Regions from separate parts of the Kineosporia sp. NBRC 101731 genome, predicted to be linked through region 2. Evidence: riboswitches for the same ligand, from Rfam matches in the RefSeq annotation. Region 2 holds a riboswitch; each other region holds the start of a gene.

Region 1 (7,751 bases), on a different contig from region 2:
CGACCAGGTCGGAGCCGGCGTCGGACAGGTCGTCGGCGAAGAGCGTTCTTCCGACGACGGTGAGCATGGCCCGCATGATGGCCGCTTCGGCGTCGATCGGGGCGTAAGGGGCGGACTGATCCCAGTCATCGCGGAGTTGTTCACCGGCGACGACGGTGGAGACCGCCACCTGGTCCAGGCCACCGTGATGAAAGGCGGGCTGCATGATGCGACGGTGACGACGCCAGACCTCCCCGTCCGAGGTCAGGAGGCCGGAGCCGGTGACCAGGGAGAGCGCACCGTACTGGATGGTGGCCTTGGCGTAGTTGCGATGGTTGCGCTGCAGCACGTGCCTGGCCCCGGCCGGGGTGTTGACCAATAGCACCGGGGTCTTCGGCATCGGGAAAGCCACCAGGTCACCGTGCCGCTCGACCACCCGCTCCAACCAGGCCAGCGGGTTACGCATGATCGCGGGAACGCCGCGGATCATGTCGAGCGGTAGCGGTCCGTCAGCATCGAGCGAGGTGTAGCGCGCGTTGCGGCGAGGCGCGGCGGGCCGTGTTCCTGCGCCCCCGGAAGGCTCTGGCGAGAGCGAGCTCAGAGGTACAGCCCCGTCCGGTCGTCCTCCACACGGGGAGCCGCGACAGCGTGAATGTCACGCTCCCGCAGGAGGATGTACTGCTCGCCGTGCAGCTCGACCTCGGACAGGTCTTCGGGGTCGTAGAGCACCCGGTCACCGATCTGGACCTGCCGTACGTGCTGTCCGATGGCCACGACGGCCGACCAGGCCAGACGGCGGCCGACGGAAGCCGTGGCCGGGATGACGATGCCGGCGCTCGAGCGGCGTTCACCGGCCTCCTTGTCGATGGAGACAAGGAGGCGGTCGTTCAGCATGCGGATGGGCAGCTTGGTCGGGGAGCCCGGGGGAACTTCGGTGGAGAAGGAGCTCACCTCAGCCTCGGCCACGAATGAAGATCAGAGCACCGGCGACCACGACGAACGCACCGGCCACCGCCGCGACGCGCTCGCTGCGCAGCTCGCCCTCGGGGGTGTGGGTGACGGTCTGGAACCGGTCGGAGAGCGCAGCGGCACTTCGGCGCGCGATCTCCTTGGGCTGGGCCCGGGTGGTCAGCTCGTCGATCGTGGCGGCGAGGTGATCACGCCGCGCCTGGATCTGCAGCTCCAGCTCGGTGGGCGAACCGCTCGGCGCCTTGTCGGAGGAACCGGAACCGGCCGGCTTCTTCCCCCCGGACTTCTTGTCGCTCATGACAGCCTCTCGTCAGACCTTCAGGGCCTTGCGCAGCGAGGCGACGTGCCCCGTAGCCTTCACGTTGTACTTGGCCAGCTCGACCTTGCCCTCGGCGTCGATCACGATGGTGGACCGGATGACGCCGACAACGGTCTTGCCGTACAAACTCTTCTCGCCCCACGCGCCGTACGACTCAAGCACCTCGTGCCCGGGATCGGACAGGAGGGGAAACGTGATGGCGTCCCGCTCGACGAACTTGGCCAGTTTGGCAGGTTTGTCCGGCGAGATGCCGACCACGGCGAAGCCCTCGGCCTGCAGCGCGTCGAGGCTGTCGCGGAAGTCGCACGCCTGCTTGGTGCACCCCGGGGTCATCGCGGCCGGGTAGAAGTAGACGATGACGCGCCGACCGGCCAGGTCGGACAGCGAGACGGTCGACTCGTCGGCGGCGGTCAGGGTGAACGATGGTGCGGTGTCGCCGACCTCGAGCTTGGCCACGAAGAACTCCTCAATGCTGGTCAGCGGGTGTCACCCAGCCTACCGGGAGCCCGTACGAATACGGCGTCGCCCCGAAGGTCCGGCAACCTCTAGGCTGTCCTCAGCGCGCGAGTGGTGTAATTGGCAGCCACGCAGGATTTAGGTTCCTGTGCCTTCGGGCGTGGGGGTTCGAGTCCCCCCTCGCGCACTTCAGTGGTGTGCGCCGGCTGCTGCGGGATGTCAGCCAGCAGTACGTCGGCGGACCACCGGCAGACCGGCAGACGCGAGACCGGTACCCGGGTCAGGGCCACGGTCGCGTCGTCGATCGTCCAGGCGGCGGCGCTGCCGGCCTTCCCTTCGGGCACCCGGAACAGGCTTGTTCGAGGGAAGCGGACGGTAGCCCCATGAGTCGCCAGGAGCTTCAGATCGATCGGTGAGGTGTGACCGGCCACCACCGTGATCCGCTCGACAGTCTTCCACGCCGATCGATCATCAGCGCGTCGCCGTCGTGCGTGTAGGTCGGCGAAGAGGTCCGAGACCATCGCCGCGCCGACGGCGCTCCCGGACCGGTCGAAAGCCGACAGCCCGGGCGAGAACTGCTCGCCATACTGATGCTTCAGCTGCTCGGGGAGCGACATCGGTGGCCTCCTCGGACCCGGTCACGGTGGAGTTCGTTCGAAGGGCCGACGAAAGGCGCCGCTGAATGGTTGTTCTCGTAGCCGAGGAGCTTTCGCGGCTGCGCGACCGCATCGGACGTCCGTCGCTCGACCGCGCCCTGCGGATCCCGCAGGATCTCCGAGACCTCAGCTACGGGGTGCTCTTCCACGTACCGAAGCCCATGATGGCGCACTGCTTGACGGCCGGACCGGGCACTCACGCCGCCAGGAACATCCGCTCCAGCGCCCCTGGACCAGGTCGTCGGCCCGGTAGGCATCTCGGCACACGGCCATCTACTCGAACGGGAGCCCCCCGTGGATCTCCCTCACCTCTCTCCTTCAGGCCGTCACACTTGCCCTGGGCCCGCGTCTCGCAGGGCGAGACCGCGGCATCCACCTCTTGAGCGTCGTGAATTCGTCGCTTACTGTGGACGCAGGTCATGAGTACCAGCGCATAGCCCCGGCTTGCTGGTCGGCAACCCTCCTCCGCGGTGGGGTGCTCCGGGTGAAGACCTGGCGGCAACCAGATGGTTCGCCGCAAGCGCGGACCCGTTTTGCACCCGGGTCCCAGACCCGAGGAGCACTGCCATGTCCGCATCGTCGTCCTTCCGCAACACCCGGTACCGCCAGGCGAACCTGGGTGTCGCCACGCCGGCCGGTGGGATCTCCACCTTCACGCCGCCCGAGTCCGCCCGGGCCAGCGAGCCCACGACCACGGAGAGCACCCTGCAGATCACCGGTCCCAGCACGAGTACGACGACCCCGCCGACCGCAGCTCGTCTCCCGATCGGCCCGCTGCTGCCGGTGGTGGGCGGCAACCTGGCCGCTCCCCTGGCCGGCAACGGCACCGGGGGCCGCACGGCGCGGGCGGTCAACCTCGACTACGCCGCGAGCGCCCCTGCGCTGCAGGCCGTGGCCGACCACGTGGCCGAGGTGCTGCCGTACTACGCGAGCGTGCACCGCGGCGCCGGGTACGCCTCGCAGGTGAGCACGGCGCTGTACGAGAGCGCTCGGCAGACGATCGGTGCCTTCGTGGGGGCCCGCCCGGGTGACCTGACCGTTTTCACCCGCAACACCACCGACGCCCTGAACCTGCTGGCCGGTGCGGTGCCGCAGGACGGTCCGGGGGCCGGCGAGGTGGTGGTGCTGGACGTCGAGCACCACGCCAACCTGCTGCCCTGGACCGCCCGCCGTCATCGCCTGATCCCGACCGCGAGCACGGTGGCCGAGACCGTCGCCACGCTGGAGGCCACGCTGGCCGAACGCCCGGCCGCGCTGGTCGCGGTGACCGGGTGTAGCAACGTGACCGGAGAGATCCTGCCGATCGGCGAGATCGCCCGTATCGCCCACGCGCACGGCGCCCGTGTCGTGGTGGACGGCGCCCAGCTGGTGCCCCACCGCCGGGTCGACATCGCCGCGCTGGACGTGGACTACATCGCCTTCTCCGGTCACAAGATCTACGCGCCGTTCGGTTCCGGCGTGCTCATCGGCCGTTCCGACTGGCTCGACGCCGCGCAGCCGCACCTGGCCGGCGGAGGGGCCGTGCGCTCGGTCGACGCGCAGGGCCAGGCCGTGTGGACCACGGGGGTCGCCCGGCACGAGGGTGGTACCCCGAACGTGCTCGGCGCCGCTGCCCTGGCCGCGGCCTGCCGGGCGATCGCCGATCTGCCCGAGGGCGCGGTCGAGGAGCACGAGGCGGCTCTGTCCGCGCGGCTTCTCGACGGTCTGCAGGCGATCCCGGGTGTGCGGGTGCTCCGCGCCTGGTCGGACAGCACCGACCGGGTCGGTGTGGTCGGCTTCACCGTCGAGGGTCACGAGGCCGCGCGGGTGGCCGTCTACCTGTCGGCCGAGCACGGCGTCGGGGTGCGGGACGGCAAGTTCTGCGCCCACCCGCTGCTGAACCGTCTCGGTGTCACCGGTGGTGCGTTGCGCGCCAGCCTGGGCCTGGGTTCCCGGAGCGACGACGTGGAGCGTCTGCTGCACGCCGTGCGCACCCTGGTCACCGAGGGGGAGAAGCTGCAGTACGAACAGATCGACGGAGCCTGGACGCCGGTGAACGACGACCGTCCGGCCCCGAGCTGGTCGACGTGGGGCGCTACCAACCCGGTCGACGGTACCTCGGAGTGCGGTTTCTGAGGTGAAGAAGAGGGGTCACCGGACGGTCACGCTGACGGTGTGCCAGCCGGTGGCCCCGTCCGGCGCGGGCGGGGCCTCATCGCCCGTCTGAACGGTGCCGTCGCCGTCCGTGGCCCGGACCTGGACCTGGTGTGACCCCTTCGGGGCGTCGTCCCAGGCGAAGTACCACTGGCGCCAGGTGTCGACGCTGTCCTCGGCCCCGAGGGTGGCCTTCTGCCAGACCCCACCGTCCACCCGGACCTCGACGCCGGTGATCCCGCGGTGCTCGGCCCAGGCGATCCCGGCCAGGGTGACCGTTCCGGCGTCCACCTTCTCGCCGTTGACGGGTACGTCGATGCGGGACCCGGTCTTCACCGGGCCCCGCTCCGACCAGCCCCGCGGCGTCCAGTAGCCCTCGGCCCGGTCGAAGCGGGTGACCTCGAGGTCGACCACCCACTTGGTCGCGGAGACGTAGCCGTACAGCCCGGGCACGATCATGCGGACCGGGAAACCGTGTTCCAGCGGCAGCGGCTCGCCGTTCATGCCGATGGCCAGGATCGCGTCCCGGCCGTCGGTCAGGGTCTCGACCGGGGTCGACGCGGTCCAGCCGTCGGAGCTCGTGGAGAGCACCATGTCGGCGTCCTTGCTCACACCGGCCCGCTCGAGCAGAGGCTGGATCGGCAGGCCGATCCAGCGGGCGGTGCCGGTCAGGTCGCCACCGACCTCGTTGGACACACACATCAGGGTGAGATCCCGCTCGACCAGATCCCCGGCGATCAGTTCGGCCCAGGTCAGCGTGACCTCCTGCTCGACCAGGCCGTGGATGCGCAGTGACCAGTCCTCGGCCTTCAGCAACGGCACGCTCAGAGCCGTGTCGATGCGGTAGAAGTCGTCGTTCGGGGTGAGGAACGGTTCCATCCCCTTGACCCCGACCTCGACGCCGCTGCGGAGAGCCGGTGCCGGATCGGCGGGCACGGGCAGCTCGAGCGCGTCGCGGGAGGCCGTCGCACCCCGCAGCCGGGCACCCAGCCAGTTGCCGAGGGTGCCGGTCGCGATGCCCACGGCGAGCACCGAACCCAGACCGATCACGGTGCGGCGCCCGGCGATCAACGAGGCCGCGGTGCCGGGCTCGGCCCGGCCCCACTCCCGGATCACGCCGACGAGGCGCTGCAGCACGAACATGCCCGCCGCCGCCCCGATCAGGCTGGGCAGGGCTGCGAGCGCCGTGGACTCCGGCCGGGTGGCGGCTGCGAGCGCCGCGACGGCGCCGAGGGCGAGCACGAGCCAGGTGCCGGCCCGGCCGCGGAGGGCGAGGAGGCCGGCCAGGGCGCTGAGAAGGCCCGCGACCAGGTAGGCCACCGTCAGCAGGGCCACCTTGTCGTGGGTGCCGAACGTGCTGACCGCGAAGTTCTTCAGCCAGGGCGGCACGTTGGCCACCACGACGTCGCCGAGGGCCACGATCGGGGCGGAGGAGGGCGAGACCAGGCCGGCGATCACCTGGGCCAGGCCGAGCGCGAACACACCGGAGGCCAGACCGGCGCCGGCTGCGAGTAGTCGTCTGTTGCTGTTCATCTCAAGAGGTGAGCTTGCCCGATCCAGCTGTGCAATGCCACGAAACAGTCAGCCGCCGGGCCGGACCAGCCCACTCTCGTAGGCCGTCACCACCGCCTGGGCCCGGTCGCGCAGACCGAGCTTGCTGAGGATGCGCCCGACGTGCGTCTTCACCGTCTGCTCCCCCAGCACCAGGTGGGCCGCGATCTCGGCGTTGGACAGGCCGCCGGCGATCAGGGTGAGCACCTCGGTCTCGCGGGGCGTCAGGGCGTTGAGTCGCACGGACGGACGCGGGTCACCGGGTCGGCGGGCGAACTCCTCGATCAGTCGCCGGGTCACGGTGGGCGCGAGCAGGCCCTCGCCCGCGGCGACCACGCGGACGGCCTGGACCAGTTCGTCGCTGCGGGCATCCTTGAGCAGGAATCCGCTGGCTCCCGCGCGTAACGCCTCGAACACGTAGTCGTCCAGGTCGAACGTGGTGAGGATGAGGACCTTCGGGTGCCGGTCACCGGGCAGCGCCATGATGCGGCGGGTCGCCTCGATGCCGTCGAGGTGGGGCATACGGACGTCCATCAGGACGACGTCGGGCAGCATCACCCTGGTCACGTGGACGGCTTCGAGTCCGTCGGCGGCGGCGCCGACGACGTCCAGGTCGGGTTGCGCCGCCAGCAGCGCGGAGAATCCCTCGCGCACCATGGCCTGATCGTCCACGACCACGATCCGTGTCACTGGTCCGGTGTCTCTTCCTGGTCGCTCTGGTCGCTGGGTAGATGCAACCGCACGACGAATCCGTTCGGCGTCGGTCCGACCTCAATTCTGCCCCCGGCGGCCGCGGCCCGTTCACGCATGCCGACGATGCCGTGCCCGGTCTCCGGGGGATCGCCGACGGGGCCAGGCTCTCCGCTGGTCACGGTCAGGGTGACGTCGTGTTCGCCGGCCCGGGCCTCCAGACGCACGGGGGCTCCCCCGGCATGCCGGGTGGCATTGGCCAGGGCCTCCTGAGCGATGCGAAAGGCGGCCAGGGACTGTCCTTCCCGGAGCCCTGCGAAGTCACCGGTGATATCGGCGTCGAGCTGGACCCCGGCCCGGCGGGTGCTCTCCACCAGCTCGGGCAGCAGGTGCAGGCCCGGCTGCGGAGCCTCCGGGGCCGAGGAGTCCTCCCGCCGCAGCACGTTCAGGAGTGACCGGGTCTCGACCAGCGCCTTGCGAGCGGTCTCGGCGACGGACAGCAACTCCTCGCGGGCGGCGTCGCCCAGGTCGGGCACCCGGTACTGCGCGGTCTCGGCCTGCACCACGACCAGGGACATGTGGTGGGCGACGATGTCGTGCAGGTCGCGGGCCAGCTGGGCGCGCTCCTCCAGCACCCGGCGGCGGGCCCGTTCCTCCTCGCTCACCTGGGTCTGGGCCTGCAGATCCCGGCGGGCCCGCAGAAGGCGGCCGGTCAGTATCCCGAACAGGGCGATGGCGCCGAGCCCGACCACCCAGCCGCTGCGGGCGTTCGGCTGCACCCCCCAGTAGAAGAGCGACGAGGTCAGGACCCAGGTCCCGAGGGCGTCCCGGACGGAGTGCTGGGCGGCCGTGGAGAACAGCAGCACGAAGATGATCAGGCCCTGCACGATGAGCCACTGCCAGGGTGCGTCGTTCAGCACCGGCAGCGTGAACGCCAGGACGAAAGCCGTTGCCACACTGAACATCAGGGCGGGTAGCGGTCGGGCCACGACGAAGGC
Region 2 (7,751 bases):
GATCTTCGCCTTCTGCGGTCCGTAACCCGGCAGGGCGTTCAGCCGCTTGTACAGCTCGGTGCCGGTGGTCACATCGCGCCAGACGGCCGAGGCGTCGCCCCCGTACCCCTCGACCACGGCCCGGGCCAGGTCCTGCACCCGGGCGCCCATCGACTTCGGGTAGCGGTGCACCGCGGGCGGCCCGGTCATGATCTCGGTGAAGCGCTCCGGGTCGGTCGCGGCCACGAGCTCCGGGTCGAGACCGTCGGTGCCGAGGCGGTCGGCGATCAACCGCGGGCCGGCGAAGGCCTTCTCCATCGGCACCTGCTGGTCGAGCAGCATGCCGGTGAGCAGTGCGAACGGGTCACGACCGAGCAGGTCGTCGGCTGCTTCCTGCTGAGCCAGACGGATCCGCAGGGTCACCGGATGCCCTGGTGCTCGTCGACACTGCTCATGGAGAGAGTGAAGACCTCACCGTCGTGACCGGAGTCGTCTAGCGGGGAACGCTGGTCGACCTTCACCGCCAGGACCGGGCAGGAGGAGTCGAGCAGGATGCGCTGGGCGCTGCCCCCGAGGATGCGCTTGCCCACCCCGGTACGGCGGCGCAGGCCGATGACGATCAGCTGGGCACCCGTCTCCTCGGCCACGGAGAGAATGTCGTCGGCCGGCTCGTAGGCGTCACGGATCCAGCGGATCTCGAGTTCGCCCCCGTCGAGCCCCAGTTCGGCGCAGACCCGGCGGACCTCGGCCTCCGGGGCGACCGGGGCCGGACGGCGATTGCCGAAGGGATCCACCGACGGTTGCTCGGAACTCACCACGATCAACCGGGTTCCGCGCACGCGGCACTCCTCGACGGCGCGCCGCAGCGCGGCCCGGCCCTCGGTCGTGGGCACAAATCCGACCAGTACTGGCATAGGAAACCTCCTGCCCGGGACGTTACCCCACCGGGCACCCGGACGACACCGGCAACGTACGGTGATCCCCATGGCCGGCGGCGATGGCAATGGATGGGTGACCTGCGGGTGCGGCCATCAGCACTGGGGCGTGTACGGAGCAGCCGGTCTGGCGCTGGTGCGCCCCGGTGCGCAGGGGCCGCAGATCCTGTTGCAGTTGCGGGCCGAATGGACGCACGAGGGCGGCACCTGGGGTCTGGTCGGGGGTGCCCGCGACAGTCACGAGACGGTGTCCGAGGCCGCCCTGCGTGAGGCCGCCGAAGAGGCGGAGATCGACCCCGCCCTGGTGACCGTCTCCGGCGAGTTCGTCGGCACGGACCACGGCGACTGGTCGTACACCTACGTGATCGGGCTCGCCGACCCGTCGTTGACCGTCGCCGATGTGACCCCGGAGAGCGACGCCCTGGAATGGGTCGACCTGGACGACGTGGCGTCCCGCACCCTGCACACCGCCTTCGCCCGCACCTGGCCGACGCTGCTCCAGGAGATCCGCGCCCGGCCGGCGCTCGTGACGGACCGGCCCCGCTGACCCGTCGGGCGCCCCGTCCACCGACCGTCAGCCGGTCAGCCGATCCGGTCAGCCGATCCGGTCAGCCGATCCGGTCAGCCGATCCGGTCAGCCGATCCGGTCAGCCGATCCGGTCAGCCGATCCGGGGAAGATCCGTGCGCCCAGAGCGCACGGATCTTCCCCGGTCTGCCGGATGTCTCGGCCGGTGGACCCCGCCTGGGCTCAGTGGGTGGCGAGGGCCTGCTGCGCCGGTTCGCCCAGCAGCTCGACGAGGATCTCCCCCACCCGCTCGACCTCGACCAGGAAGCCGTCGTGCCCGTACGGCGAGTCGATGACGCGCAGCGGGGCGCAGTCCGGGATGCCGGCGGCGATCTCGGCGTTCTGCCCCGGGGTGTAGAGCCGGTCGCTGGAGATGGCGGCGACGGCGGTGCGGGCGGTGACCCGCCCCAGCCCGGCGGCCACCCCGCCCCGGCCGCGACCGACGTCGTGCGAGTTCATCGTCTGGGTGAGCACCAGGTACGAGTTGGCGTCGAACCGATGGGTGAGCTTGTCCGCGTGGTGGTCGAGGTAGGACTCGACCGCGAAGCGCCCACCACCGCCGAGCGGATTCTCCCCCGGCTGGGGCAGACGGCCGAAGCGCAGGTTGATCTCCGCCTCCGACCGGTAGGTGGTGTGCGCGATCCGGCGGGCCACCCCGAGACCGTTGTGCGGGCCCTCGCCGGGCCCGGCACCGTAGTAGTCGCCGCCGTGGAAGTTCGCGTCACACCGGATCGCCATCATCTGCGCCGAGCACCAGGCGATCTGGTCACCGGTCGCGGCGGCGGTGGAAGCCAGGACGAACAGCCGTTCCACCCGCTCCGGCTCCATGATCGCCCACTCCAGGGCGCGCATGCCGCCCATCGAGCCGCCGACCACGAGGGCCCAGCGATCGATGCCGAGCAGGTCGGACAGCATCACCTCGGCGGAGACCTGGTCGCGCACGGTGATGTAGGGGAACCGGCTGCCGTACGGGCTGCCGTCGGCGCTGTGCGGGTCGGCACTGGAGGGGCCGGTGCTGCCCTGGCAGCCCCCGAGCACGTTGGGGGCCACCACGAACCAGCGGTCGGTGTCGAGCTCTCGCCCGGGACCGATCAGACCGTTCCACCAGCCCGGGGTGGGGTGGCCGGGACCGGCGTCTCCCGTGACGTGGCTGTCGCCGGTGAGGGCATGCAGGACCAGCACGGCGTTGTCACCCGAGGGCGAGAGCGTGCCCCAGGTCTCGTAGGCCATCTCGACGTCGTCGAGACGGCCGCCGCGTTCGAGCGTCACACTCCCGATCCGGGTGAACCTGCGGCCCCCGCGGGAATCTCCGGCCCGCCAGGCCCCGGATGCCGGCGGCACGGCGGGCACGGAATCCTCCTGCGTACTCATTCAGCCGACCTTAACCGCCCGGAATCCGGCCTCCAGGTCGGCGAGAATGTCGGTGATGTTCTCCAGGCCCACGGCCAGACGCACCAGCCCCGGCGTGACGCCGGTGGCCAGCTGCTCCTCCTCGGAGAGCTGGCTGTGGGTGGTGCTGGCCGGGTGGATGACCAGGCTGCGTACGTCTCCGATGTTGGCGACCAGGCTGTGCAGTTCGAGAGCGTCGACGAAGCGGCGCCCGGCCTCGACCCCACCGTTGATCTCGAAGGCCACGACAGCCCCGGCACCCTTCGGCGCGTACTTCTGGGCCAGCTCGTACCAAGGGCTGCTGGGCAGACCGGCGTAGGCGACCGACGCCACCTCGTCACGCCCCTGGAGCCAGGTAGCGACCGCCTGGGCGTTCTCCACGTGCCGCTCGATCCGCAGGCTGAGCGTCTCCAGGCCCTGGGCGATCACCCAGGCGTTGAACGGCGAGGCGGCCGGGCCGAGGTCACGCAGCAGCTGCACCCGGGCCTTGAGGATGTAGGACAGGTTCGCCCCGAGCGGGCTGCCGACGCCGAGGTCACGCCCGTAGACCAGCCCGTGGTAGCTGGGGTCGGGCTGGTTGAAGCCCGGGAAACGCTCCGGCTGGGCCGTGTAGTCGAAGTTGCCGCTGTCGACGATCACGCCGGCGATCGCGCCCCCGTGCCCGCCGATGTACTTCGTGGCCGAGTGCACGACCACGTCGGCACCCCACTCCAACGGGCGGATCAGGTACGGCGTGGCCACCGTGTTGTCGACGATCAACGGCACACCCACCTCGTGCGCCACCCCGGCCACACCCTCGATGTCGAGGATGTCCTGCTTGGGGTTGGAGATGGTCTCGCCGAAGAAGGCCTTCGTGTTCGGGCGCACCGCGGCGCGCCAGGAGGCGAGGTCGTCGGGGTTCTCGACGAAGCTGACCTGGATGCCGAGCTTCGGGAACGTGTAGTGGAACAGGTTGTAGGTGCCGCCGTAGAGGCTCGGGCTGGACACGATGTGGTCACCGGCCTCGGCCACGTTCAGCAGCGCGAGGGTCTCGGCGGACTGCCCGGACGCCACCAGCAGGGCCCCGACACCGCCCTCCAGGTTGGCCAGGCGCTGCTCCACCACGTCGGTGGTGGGGTTGTTGAGCCGGGTGTAGATGTTCCCGAACTCCTTGAGCCCGAACCGGTTCGCGGCCTGCTCGGTGTTCTCGAACACGTACGACGTGGTCTGGTAGATCGGCAGCGCCCGCGCACCGGTCGCGGGGTCGGGGCTCTGCCCCGCATGAATCTGACGAGTTTCGAACGACCAGTCGGCGCTCATGGGTACTCCTCCAGGCTCAGGGGCACAGGCCATCGACCCGTGCCCGGGCGGACCCGGAGGTCCGCCGGCAATGAGACGGGTCGACTGGTGTCGACCGCGCTTGCTGTCGCAACTGCGACGGCCTGGTCATCACCCGGGGCACCCCACCGCGGAACGAGGGTTGCCGACCAGCAAGCCGGGGCTTGTCGCTGGTACTCATGACCTAGGACTGCACAGTAATTGAGCGGACCGGGGTTGGCCCAGACCGTCTCAGGATCTGGACCGTTCAGGGGATGTCGTGCGGGACACATCATTCCGCGTCAGCCCGCACCGGAGCCTCCACCCACGGCGGGGCAATGCCTGCGGTACAGAGCATCTCGACCAGCCCGGCCAGACGGGGCAGGGGCTCGGGCAGTTCCGGGCCCTCCTCACGCAGCCGTTCCATCAGCAGCCGGGTCCGCACCCCGTTGCCCCGGTACCAGGCCAGCAGGGCCAGAACCGCCAGCAGGGGTGCGCGCTCGGAGGCTGTGCCCCGCCGGGCCAGCACTGCGAGAATCTGCTCGCCCCGGGCCAGCAGCACCCGGTCGGGCAGTTCGCTGAACAATTCCTCCCAGTAGCCGGACAGGTCGGGCGGAGACTGCCCCGCCAGCAACTGGTTCAGGAACCGCTGCCGGGTCGGGCCCGGTGCCGCCGCCAGCCGGACGAAGATCGCGTCGCGCAGGAACGAGTCGTGCAGCGGCCCCAGTGCCAGCTGATCGGTGTTCCAGCCCTTCGCTTCTCCCAGCAGGGCGTTCCAGGTACGCCACCAGATCCGGCGGGCCCGCTCACCGTGCTCGCCCGGCACCTCCGGCTCGCCCCCTTCCCCGACCGGCACGGCCTGCCCCACGTCACCGATCACGTCGGCCTCGCTCGTGGCCAGCCGGTCTCCGCGCAGCACGTGGGCCATCGCCACCCGGCTGGCCTCCACCTCGCTCAACGGCCGCCCGCCCGGTGGGCAGCACGACCCGTCCGGGCAGAGCATCGACCGGAAAGCGGTGGGCGTGACCCCGATGAGGTCGTACAGCCACAACCCGGCCCGCGCGATCCGCTGCGGCAGGGCCCGGACCACCATCGGGGGCGGCACCGCGAGCGCGTCCGGCACCGCGATCAGGGCGACCACCCGGACCGGCAGGCCGTCCTGCGCGTCCTTCTCCGGTTCTCCCGGCGCACCGCCGAAAGCGGCCGACGCCGGCCCGGTCAGGGCCTCGATCGCGGCGTCGAGCACAGCGGTCACCCCGGCTGCCTGATCACCACCGAACCAGACCGGGGCCATGTCGATGCGCAGCATCGAGCCGACCCGCCCCCGCGGGCCCTGCAGGGCCACCAGGACGAGGCTGTTGAGCGGCCGGAAGCCGAGGGTGTACCAGACAGCCGCGATCAGGTCGGCGGGCCCGGCTTCGTTCACGGTGAGGTCGGAGGAGGACATGCCACGACCCTGCCCGGGAGCCCCGGCCCACCGGACGGTCCCGACCACCCCTGTGGACAACCCCGGGGTCGTGCCTGCTGTGGACAGCAGGACCGGAGCATCGTTCAGAAATCGCGGAAGCACGGGCCGCCGGAGAGCTGCGCCAGCCCGCGCCGGTCACCGACCTCGAACCCGGCGGTGTGCGGCTGCGCGGTCGGGGTGCGGTACATCAGCTCAGCCGGGTCGTCCACGTGGTCCAGGCCGATCACGTGCCCGAACTCATGCAGCACCACGGCATCGATGCGGGCCTGCCCGTCGGCCCAGGTGGCCACCTCGGACAGGTGCTCACGATTGAGGTAGACCACTCCGCTGACGTAGCGCCGGGTGCCCGGCCCGGCCCCCGACACGGTGTCCGGGCCGCCGAGCCCGGCGTAGCCCTTCATGTGTGGGTACTCGGTCGGGTCGGTCCAGGCCACCAGCACCGGCGACCAGCGGTCCCCGTAGCGCCCGCGGTCCTGGGCCGGCCGGTTCACCGTCGGCGCCTCGTCGGTCGGGCCGTCGTAGGTGAACCGCAGCCCGGTGATCCGTCCGGCCTCGGCGACGGCCCGGTCGATCGCCTTCTGCCCGCCGGGCGGGGCACCCTCGCCGCGCACCACGTAGTGCACCGGCCGGCACGGGTCCCAGCGCACCGGGACGGCGGATCCGTCGTCCTGGTACTCCAGCAGCTCGTAGCCACCGGTGCCGGAGGGCGCCGGGGCCGGGGCGGCCAGCGGGGCGCTGGCCAGGTCCTGCGGCAGGGCCGGGTGCATGCCCTCTCCACCACCGCGCATCCAGCGTCCGGTGGAGTCGGAGGCGAAGACCAGGGAGATGCCGAACATCAGCACCAGACCGACGGTGAGGGCGGCCACCAGGAGGGTCGATAGGCGTGGCGCGCCGGAGGCGCCCGGAGCGCCCGCCGACGGCTCCCGACGGGCCGTGTCCATACCAAGGAGTTCGTCCGGGAGCCCGGGCCGCTACATCGGCCCAAAGGGTGGAACACCGATCACCGACGGGGAGAACGCGTGCCCCGGGCCTGACAACCGAACCGGGCGGACACGCGTCCTCACTGCTGTGAACGGCCTATCCGACCACCGCGGCATTGCCGCCCGCGCGCTTGGCCGCGTACATCGCCTCGTCCGCGCGGCGCAGCCATTCGTGCTCGTCGATCGGCGCGGTGCGCACGGCCACCCCGATACTCGCGCTGATGCGCGCCCCCGCCGACTGCGGGCAGTGGCGGATCGTCTCCTGCAGGCGCTCCGCCAGGGCCACGGCGCGCCCCTCCTCCAGGGCCGCGATCACCACGAACTCGTCGCCGCCCCACCGGGCGACCACGTCTTCCAGCCGGGCCGCGGTGCGCAGCGCCGTCGAGACCTCACGCAGCACGACGTCACCGGCCAGGTGCCCCTGCGAGTCGTTGACCTCCTTGAAACCGTCGAGGTCGATGAGCAGCAGCGCCACGGGCTCCCCGACCGGCAGGGAGGCAGCCTCGGAGATCGCGTCGGCTCCGCCGCGGCGGTTCACCAGGTTGGTCAGCGAGTCCAGCCGCGCGGCCCGGGCGAGTACCTTGCGCTCGTCCGCGCCCCGCAGCAGATCGACACGGGCCCGGAAGAGCGCGTCGAGCAGGGTGGAGGTCTCGTCCGCCCGCCGGCCGGCCAGGGTCAGGTACTCGATCGTCCCGCTGCCCGGGTCGTTCAGCGGCGGGTGCTCGGCCAGCGCCACCTCGTAGGCCAGCACCTGCCGTTCGGAGTCGACGACGTGCCCGCGCACGACCGCCAGGGCCCGGGCCCCGATCGCCGCGCCCTCGACGGCCCGGTCCTGGCGGGCCAGGGCCCGGACCATGCCGATCGCCCAGAAGACCTGAGCGGACGCGGCTTCGGGGCCTCGTTCGAGAATGCCCGGGATGGCGGTGAGTTGGGCCTGGGCCAGGGCGGGGTCACCGAGCATCGCCTCGTACAGGGCGACGAGCACCTGGCGTTCCAGCTCGACCACCCGGTACGTGCGGCCGCCGTCGGCAACGGCGGCCCGGCTGATGGTGGCCACCGCCTCGGCCAGGTCGTCCCGCCCGGGGGCGAAGGGCGGGCGGTGCGCGGCCCGCACCCCGCGCTCGGCGTGCTCGAAGGC
Region 3 (7,751 bases), on a different contig from region 2:
CCTGGTGCCGATCGTGCCCGCCGCCGCCATTTTCGACCTCGGCCGCGGGGGCGACCTGACCGCCCGGCCGGATGCCGCCCTCGGGTACGAGGCCGCCGGCAACCTCGGCACCACCACCCCTCGTGGCGTGATCGGCGCCGGCACAGGCGCTCTGGCCGCGCGAACCACCCTGAAGGGTGGCATCGGCACGGCCTGTGTGCACCTGCCGGACGGGGTTGTCGTCGGCGCCGTCGTCGTGCTCAACGCCCTGGGCTCGCCACTCGATGCGACCACCGGCGCGCTGCTCGGAACCGCCTTCGTACCGCCCGGACTCCCCCGCCCACCGGCCCCCGATCCGGCCGAGTACGCCTCGTACGTGCAGGACGTCACGACCGCAGCCCCCGCCGCCAACACCACCCTCGCCGTCGTGGCCACCAATGCCGCACTCGACCCGGCCCGGTCCCGCCGCACCGCCACCGCGGCCCACGACGGCCTGGCCCGCTCCCTGACCCCCGCCCACACCCTGCTCGACGGCGACACGGTCTTCGTCCTGGCCTCCGGTGAGATCGAGGTGGACCTCCCGGCCGTGGTCGCGATCCAGGCGGCCGCCGCCGACGCGGTGATGCTGGCCGTCATGGACGCCGTCCTGGCCGCGACGAGCATCGACGCGACGTCGACCCAAGGCGTGAAAGCCCCTTCCTACCGAACCCTTTTCCCCTCCGTCAGCAACACCCCCACCCCGCCGTGACCAGGCCGACCTTCCCCAAAAAATACTTGTTCGTGATCATGCAAAACCTCCCCAGAGTTCTAGAACACACGCGGTCAGAGTTCTAGAACACCGGGGAGATTTTGCATGATCACGGAAAGGGGGGGTGGGGCCAAAACGCCGTAGGGGGGCGCCTCCTGGATCGGAGACGCCCCCCTACGCGGAACTACTGCCTACTGCTCCGGGTCGGGCTGGACCGGCTGCGGCTGGGTAGCCTGCGGCTGCTCCTGGGTCGCCCGTGGCTCGGCTGCTCGCCGCTCGGCCGCTTCCCGCTCAGCCTGCTGGCGGCGGTACTTCTCGGCTTCTTCACGCTCGGCTGCCTCGCGCTCCTCGGCCTTCTTGCGGTCGATCATCTCGCTGTAGGTCGGACCGCTGACCGGCGGCGGAGGCTGGTCCTGCGGAGCCGGCTGACCGTACTGCCCCGGCTGGCCGTACTGACCGGGCTGGCCGTACTGACCGGGCTGGCCGTACTGACCGGGCTGACCCGGCGGCGGCGAGCTCACGGGCGGCTGGCCCCAGGGCTGACCCCACGGCTGGCCCTGCGGCGGCTGCTGGGGATACGGCGGCTGCTGCGGGTAGGACTGCGGGTAAGGCTGGGGGGCCGGGGCTGTCTGGGTGACAGGGCGCGCGGGCTGGCTACGCGGGCCACCCTCTTCGGCCAGCTTGTTCAGCAGCTGACGGGCGGGGCCGGCCTGCTCGGTGAGACAGAGCACCCGGTACTCGCCGGCGACGATCTGGCTGGTGCTGGTGAAGTCGCGCCGCCCACCGGTGAAGGCGTAGGAGATGAGCCCGAACAGCCCACCGAACGCCGCGCCGATCAGCATGGCCGCGAAAATGCTGAAGCTCTCGGCGGTACCGAAGAGCGAGATCAGCAAACCCACGAAGAGACCGAACCAGGCACCCGAGAGCAGCCCGGCCACGGCCACGCGGGAGTAGGTCAGACGACCGGTGACCCGTTCGACCATCTGCAGGTCGACTCCGACGATGGTCACGGCCTGCACGGGAAAGTGGTTGTCGGAGAGGTAGTCGACCGCACGCTGGGCCTCGGCGTAGGTGGCGTACTGCGCGATGGTGTCGCCACGCGGCGGTGTGGGCAGGCCCGGCTGGGACTGGGCCCGGAGCGGGCTGAGGTTCGACATACGATCATTCTCCCTGATCCCGGGCCCCCGGCGCATCCGCGCCGAGGGACTGCCGGGATCTGTTCACGTAGCTCTCAGCGTTGAACGTACGGGGTCACCGCGGGAGTTTCCGCCATCGCCGAGAGCTGAACTTCAGGAGGTGGCGGCCTTCGCGGCACCCTTCTCGGTCTTCACGCCCTGGGTGCTCAGCTGGCCGCCGGCGTTCTCCAGGTGCGCCCGCACGAACCAGTGGAACTGCTCGATCTCGTGCAGGTGACCGATCAGCAGGTCGTTGGTGACGTCGTCGAGCTCCTCGGTGTCCTCAGCAGCCTGACGGATGCTGGTGATCACCCCGACGTACACGGCGTCGAGGGCGGCCAGGTGCTCGATCGCACCGGCGCGGCCGATCGAGTAGTCGTCCCAGTCACGCTGCTCGACGAGCGCACCCGGAGTGCCCTGGGGCGAGCTGCCCAGCGTGGCGATCCGCTCGGCGACGTCGTCGGCGTAACCCCGCACGGCCTCGACCTGCGGGTCGATCATCTGGTGCACCGAGATGAAGTTCGGGCCGACCACGTTCCAGTGCACGTGCTTGAGCGTGAGGTGCAGATCGTTGTACGTGTTCAGGATCTTCTGCAGCACGGCGGCGGTCGCGGAACCCTCGTCGAGCGTCAGCCCGGGCACCGTGAACGTCGGCGTGCCCTCGAAGGCGTCCGGCGTGTTCGGGCTGACCTGGGTGGTCGAGAGCTGTTCCTTGCTGTTCGTGGAAGAAGTCGCAGTAGCCATGCGCTCACGGTAGGTCGGTGGATCGGCCGCCGCAGGTCGAGACGACGCTGTCCCGACAGCCGAATCCGCACATGATCACGAGGATTTGACGCCGTACTCCTCCAGCAGGCGGCGGCCGATGATCATGCGCTGGATATCGGCCGTCCCCTCGCCGATCAGGAGCATCGGGGCCTCGCGGTACAGCCGCTCGATCTCGTACTCCTTCGAGTAGCCGTAGCCGCCGTGGATCCGGAACGAGTCCTCCACCACCTGTGAGCAGTACTCACTGGCCAGGTACTTGGCCATCCCGGCCTCCAGGTCGTTACGGGCCCCGGAGTCCTTCACCCGGGCCGCCATCACCATCATCTGGTGCGCGGCCTCGACCTTCACGGCCATCTCCGCCAGCCGGAACTGAACGGCCTGGTGCTCGGCGATCTTCTTGCCGAAAGTCTCGCGCATCTGGGCGTACTCGATCCCGATCTGGAACGCGCGCAGGGCCACGCCACAGGCTCGCGCAGCGACGTTGACCCGGCCCACCTCGACACCGTCCATCATCTGGTAGAAGCCGCGCCCGGGCTCCCCACCGAGCACACACGCGTCCTCGATCCTGTACTCGTCGAAGACCAGCTCGGTGGTGTCGACGCCCTTGTACCCCATCTTCTCGATCTTGCCCGGCACCGTGAGACCGGGCGCCACCTCGCCGAAACCGGGCTCCTTCTCGACCAGAAAGGTCGTCATGTTCCGGTAGACGGAGGACGCGCCGGTGTCGGTCTTGGTGAGCACGGCGACGAGGCTCGAGGAGCCTCCGTTGGTGAGCCACATCTTCTGCCCGGTGATCACCCAGCCGCCACCCTCCTGGACCACGGCTCGCGTCCGGATCGCCGCGACGTCCGACCCGCAGTGCGGTTCGGACATCGAGAAGGCCCCCCGCAGGTCCCCCGTCGCCATCCGCGGCAGGTAGCGCTGCTTCTGCTCCGGCGTGCCGTGCTGCACCAGCATCCAGGCCACGATGAAGTGGGTGTTGACGATGCCGGAGACGCTCATCCAGCCGCGGGAGATCTCCTCCACGACCAGGGCGTAGGTGAGCAGCGACTCCCCCAGGCCGCCGTACTCCTCGGGGATCATCAGACCGAAGATCCCCATCTCCTTCATCCCCTCGACGATCTTCGCCGGGTACTCGTCGCGGTGCTCCAGCTCGGTGGCGACGGGGAGGATCTGCTCGTCCACGAAGACCCGAACCGCCTTCAGGATCTCCTTCTGGTCGTCGGTCAGGCCCTCGGTGCTCTGCAGACGCCCCATCGCGCGCTCCTTGATCAGTCCTGATCGGTCCTGGATCGGTCCTGGATCAGTCCGGCCGAACTCGGGTCTCCGCCGAGCATGAGCCGAGTATGAGCCGGGCCCCCAGGTCACACACCTGTCCCACATGTGAGCGACACCACTGCGTAACCCGGTGGGCCCTCACCGTGATCGGCGCCGATCAGGGAATCAGGCCCGCAGGCTGCTGGTTCTTCCTGAGCGCGGGCACCCCGTGAACGCGGCCGTCAGACCAAAGGGATGCTTGGGTCGTCCCAAATCCTGGACTTGCTCATTGACGATCGCGTTATGTGAACGTACGGTCAAGAAAACCATCCAGAGCGGCTGAGAGACCTGGCTCGACGAAGCCGCAGCAACCACCCCACCCCAGAGGGTGCAGGGCCCGGTGCTACCGCCAGGACCGATGGAGGAGAAACATGCGAGTCAACGGTGCAACGAGGCAGAACCTGACGAAGCGCACCTACGTCGACCTGCTCAGGACCGCGAGCGCGACCTGTCGGTGATCCATCAGATCCACCGGATCCGCCGATCAGCACCCGCGCTCGTCGCCATCGACTACTGATCCGTCACCTTCCCGGAATGTTCGCGCCCATGGCGGCGCCGGCCGGGTGACGGCTGCGGTCCTGGGACACCACAGCTATTGAAAGCCACCTGTCATTACTCGGAGGAACCGCACGTGAGCACCGACACCGAACCGTCCGGCGCCGGTATCGCCTTCCCGCCCAGGCCGAAGCGCTCGGAGGGCCAGTGGGCCCTGGGCGAGACCACGCCGCTCACGCCGAACGAGGCGTGGAAGGCGAAGGAAGGCGGCCTGGCCGTCCGCGAGCGGGTCGAGGCCTACGCCAAGGGCGGTTTCGACAGCATCCCCGGTGACGACCTGCGGGGCCGGATGCGCTGGTGGGGCCTGTACACCCAGCGGCGGCCCGGCATCCACGGCGGCCGCACTGCCTCCCTGGAGCCGCACGAGCTGGACGACGAGTACTTCATGCTGCGCGTGCGCACCGACGGCGGTGCGGTCGATCTGCACCAGCTGCGCACGCTGGCCGGCATCTCCACCGAGTTCGCCCGGGACACGGCGGATGTCACCGACCGGCAGAACATCCAGTTCCACTGGATCCGGATCGAGGACATGCCGCGGATCTGGGCCACGCTCGAGGATGCCGGGCTCATCACCATCGACGCCTGCGGAGACACCCCGCGCGTGATCCTGGGCTCGCCGGTCGCCGGAGTGGCTGCCGACGAGATCATCGACGGCACGCCGGCGATGCTCAAGATCCGCGAGATGTACGTGGGTAACGAGGATCTCCAGAACCTGCCGCGGAAGTTCAAGACCGCGATCAGTGGCAACCCGAACCAGGATGTCGCCCACGAGATCCACGACATCGCCTTCGTCGGGGTGAACCACCCCGAGCACGGGCCGGGTTTCGATCTGTGGGTCGGTGGTGGCCTCTCGACGAACCCGATGCTGGCCAAGCGCCTGGGCGCCTGGATCCCGCTGGACGAGGTGCCCGACGTGTGGCACGGCGTGATCAAGATCTTCCGTGACTACGGCTACCGCCGCCTGCGCAACCGGGCCCGGTTGAAGTTCCTGATGGCCGACTGGGGCCCCGAGGTCTTCCGTCGGGTGCTGGAAGACGAGTACCTGCACCGCAAGCTGATCGACGGCCCGGCGCCGGAACTCCCCGAGGGCCGGCACGACCACGTCGGCGTGCACCGGCAGAAGAACGGCAAGTTCTACGTCGGGGTCGCGCCGATCGTGGGCCGGGTCAGCGGTGACGTGCTGGCCAAGCTGGCCGACGCGGTCGAGGCGGCGGGCAGCGACCGGGTGCGGTTCACCCCGCAGCAGAAGATCGTGATCCTTGACGTGGTGGCTTCCAAGGTGCCCGATCTGCTCGACGCGCTCGACCAAATTGGTCTCACCGCAAGGGCTTCCGCATTCCGTCGGGGCACGATGGCCTGCACCGGCATCGAGTTCTGCAAGCTGGCGATCACGGCCACCAAGAGCACGGCCACCACTCTGGTCGCGGAGTTGGAGAACCGGCTGGCCGACGTGCCGGAGCTGTTCACGCTCGACGGGCCCAGCCTGTCGATCAACATGAACGGCTGCCCGAACTCCTGCGCCCGCGCCCAGATCGCCGACATCGGCCTGAAGGGTGTGCAGCTCCCCAACCCGCAGGATCCGCAGGGCGAGACGGTCGACGGTTTCCAGATCCACCTCGGTGGCGGGCTCGGCGTGCACGCCGGGTTCGGCCGCAAGGTGCGGGGCCTGAAGTCGACGGCCACCGACCTGCCCGACTACGTCGAGCGGATGGTGCGTCGCTGGCTGGCCCAGCGCAAGGACGACGAGACCTTCGCCTCCTGGGTCGTCCGGGCCGAGGAAGCCGATCTTTCATGAGGCCGGCATGAGCGAGACCGCGAGAGCCGTTCCGTACTGCTGCCCGTTCTGCGGCGAGGAAGACCTGCGACCGGTGGCCGGCGGCTCGGTCGAGGGCCTGACCCGCGGAGGCTGGCACTGTCGTAGCTGCCTTCGTGTCTTCAGCCTGAGTTTTCACGGACTGCACCGTCCGGAGCAGCTCGAACCTTCCATCCCTGATACGCATTCCACTCACGCGGGTACCTCCCCCGGCCCCCGCACTGGAGAGTGACAGCCATGATCGGATCGTTGATCAGCCGGCCCGAGGACGTCGCGGCCGCACTGGAGGAAGACGCGCCGGGTTTCGCGGCGGAGGCCTCCCGGGCGCTCGAGGGCGCCGACCCGCTCACCGTTCTGGGCTGGGCCGGGAGGGCTTTCGGCAAGGGCCTGGTGATCACCGCGTCGATGGGCGACACCGCCCTGGCGCACCTGACCTCACGGGCCGTGCCCGGCACCGACATGCTCTTCGTCGACACCGGCTACCACTTCGCCGAGACGATCGGCACCGCGCAGGCCGTGCAGCACTCCTACCCGCTGCGCATGCTCAGCATCCGGCCCAAGGAGTCGGTCGAGGAGCACGAGGCCAAGCGCGGAAAGCTCTGGCAGACCGACCCGGACGCCTGCTGCGCCCTGCGCAAGGTGGCACCGCTGAACAACGCACTGCGCGGATACCGGGCCTGGGCCACGGGTCTTCGCCGGGCCGAGTCGCCGGAGCGGGCGAACACGCCGGTCGTGCAGTGGGACGCCAAGCGCGACCTGCTCAAGCTGGCGCCGATCGCGTCGTGGACCGACGAAGACGTGGAGAACTACCAGGACGCGCACCCCGAGGTACTCAGTAACCCCCTGCTGCAGATGGGCTACCGATCGATCGGCTGCTCCACGTGCACCCGCGCCGTGGCTCCCGGCGAAGACGCCCGCGCCGGCCGCTGGGCGGGCCGGGCCAAGTCCGAGTGCGGTATTCACCAGTGACCCAGCATTGAGGACGAGGTGGGCACCCCAGGTGCTCACCTCGTCTTCAGTCGTGCTGGAGGGCCTTCTCGAATTCTTCGTCGAAACGCTCGAGAATGACCTGGATCTCGGGACGATTCAGGGCCTCCTCGACCCGCTCGGCGCTCTCGCCGACCTCACCGTCGGGCTTCAGTTCAGCGTCACGCACCGGCTCGTCGGCCGACGTGCCGAAGGTCTGACGGGCGAACTTCACCGCGGCGGGCGTGAGCTTGCGACCCTGTGAGAGCCCGTCGCCGATGGCGGCGGACAGCAGACGCAGGTCCATGCCCTTCAGTGCCTCGTCGAACGCGTGGCGCAGCTCCTTGGCCTGCGCCTCGAGCACCTTGCGGTCGGTGCCGTCGCTCAGCCGGCCCTGCACCAGGCTGCGGTGAACGACCCGCGACAGCAGCAC

What was found. A riboswitch is a leader RNA that binds a small molecule or an ion and turns the genes downstream of it on or off. The one in region 2 is predicted to bind S-adenosylmethionine.
Region 1: linked by a shared signal. The riboswitch ahead of QSK05_RS08115 (aminotransferase class V-fold PLP-dependent enzyme) and the one ahead of QSK05_RS32685 (bifunctional o-acetylhomoserine/o-acetylserine sulfhydrylase) in region 2 are both predicted to bind S-adenosylmethionine.
Region 3: linked by a shared signal. The riboswitch ahead of QSK05_RS09205 (nitrite/sulfite reductase) and the one ahead of QSK05_RS32685 (bifunctional o-acetylhomoserine/o-acetylserine sulfhydrylase) in region 2 are both predicted to bind S-adenosylmethionine.

What each region holds. Positions count from the first base shown of each region.
Region 1 covers NZ_BSTC01000002.1:200,228-207,978, forward strand. Annotated here, with positions in the region: gene QSK05_RS08090 (cytochrome P450) at 1-469, opposite strand, end outside; gene QSK05_RS08095 (GroES family chaperonin) at 577-873, opposite strand; gene QSK05_RS08100 (DUF3618 domain-containing protein) at 932-1,246, opposite strand; gene bcp (thioredoxin-dependent thiol peroxidase) at 1,259-1,723, opposite strand; tRNA gene QSK05_RS08110 (tRNA-Leu) at 1,829-1,910, shown strand; SAM riboswitch class IV at 2,795-2,908, shown strand; gene QSK05_RS08115 (aminotransferase class V-fold PLP-dependent enzyme) at 2,947-4,494, shown strand; gene QSK05_RS08120 (molybdopterin-dependent oxidoreductase) at 4,510-6,045, opposite strand; gene QSK05_RS08125 (response regulator) at 6,094-6,753, opposite strand; gene QSK05_RS08130 (sensor histidine kinase) at 6,750-7,751, opposite strand, start outside.
Region 2 covers NZ_BSTC01000019.1:29,593-37,343, forward strand. Annotated here, with positions in the region: gene QSK05_RS32665 (HhH-GPD-type base excision DNA repair protein) at 1-402, opposite strand, end outside; gene QSK05_RS32670 (universal stress protein) at 399-893, opposite strand; gene QSK05_RS32675 (NUDIX domain-containing protein) at 964-1,461, shown strand; gene metX (homoserine O-acetyltransferase MetX) at 1,664-2,851, opposite strand; gene QSK05_RS32685 (bifunctional o-acetylhomoserine/o-acetylserine sulfhydrylase) at 2,852-4,168, opposite strand; SAM riboswitch class IV at 4,260-4,371, opposite strand; gene QSK05_RS32690 (DUF4192 family protein) at 4,458-5,612, opposite strand; gene QSK05_RS32695 (matrixin family metalloprotease) at 5,717-6,574, opposite strand; gene QSK05_RS32700 (GGDEF domain-containing protein) at 6,711-7,751, opposite strand, start outside.
Region 3 covers NZ_BSTC01000002.1:448,858-456,608, forward strand. Annotated here, with positions in the region: gene QSK05_RS09185 (P1 family peptidase) at 1-727, shown strand, start outside; gene QSK05_RS09190 (general stress protein) at 919-1,884, opposite strand; gene QSK05_RS09195 (Dps family protein) at 2,017-2,646, opposite strand; gene QSK05_RS09200 (acyl-CoA dehydrogenase family protein) at 2,722-3,924, opposite strand; SAM riboswitch class I at 4,248-4,349, shown strand; gene QSK05_RS09205 (nitrite/sulfite reductase) at 4,616-6,334, shown strand; gene QSK05_RS09210 (phosphoadenylyl-sulfate reductase) at 6,590-7,321, shown strand; gene QSK05_RS09215 (hypothetical protein) at 7,368-7,751, opposite strand, start outside.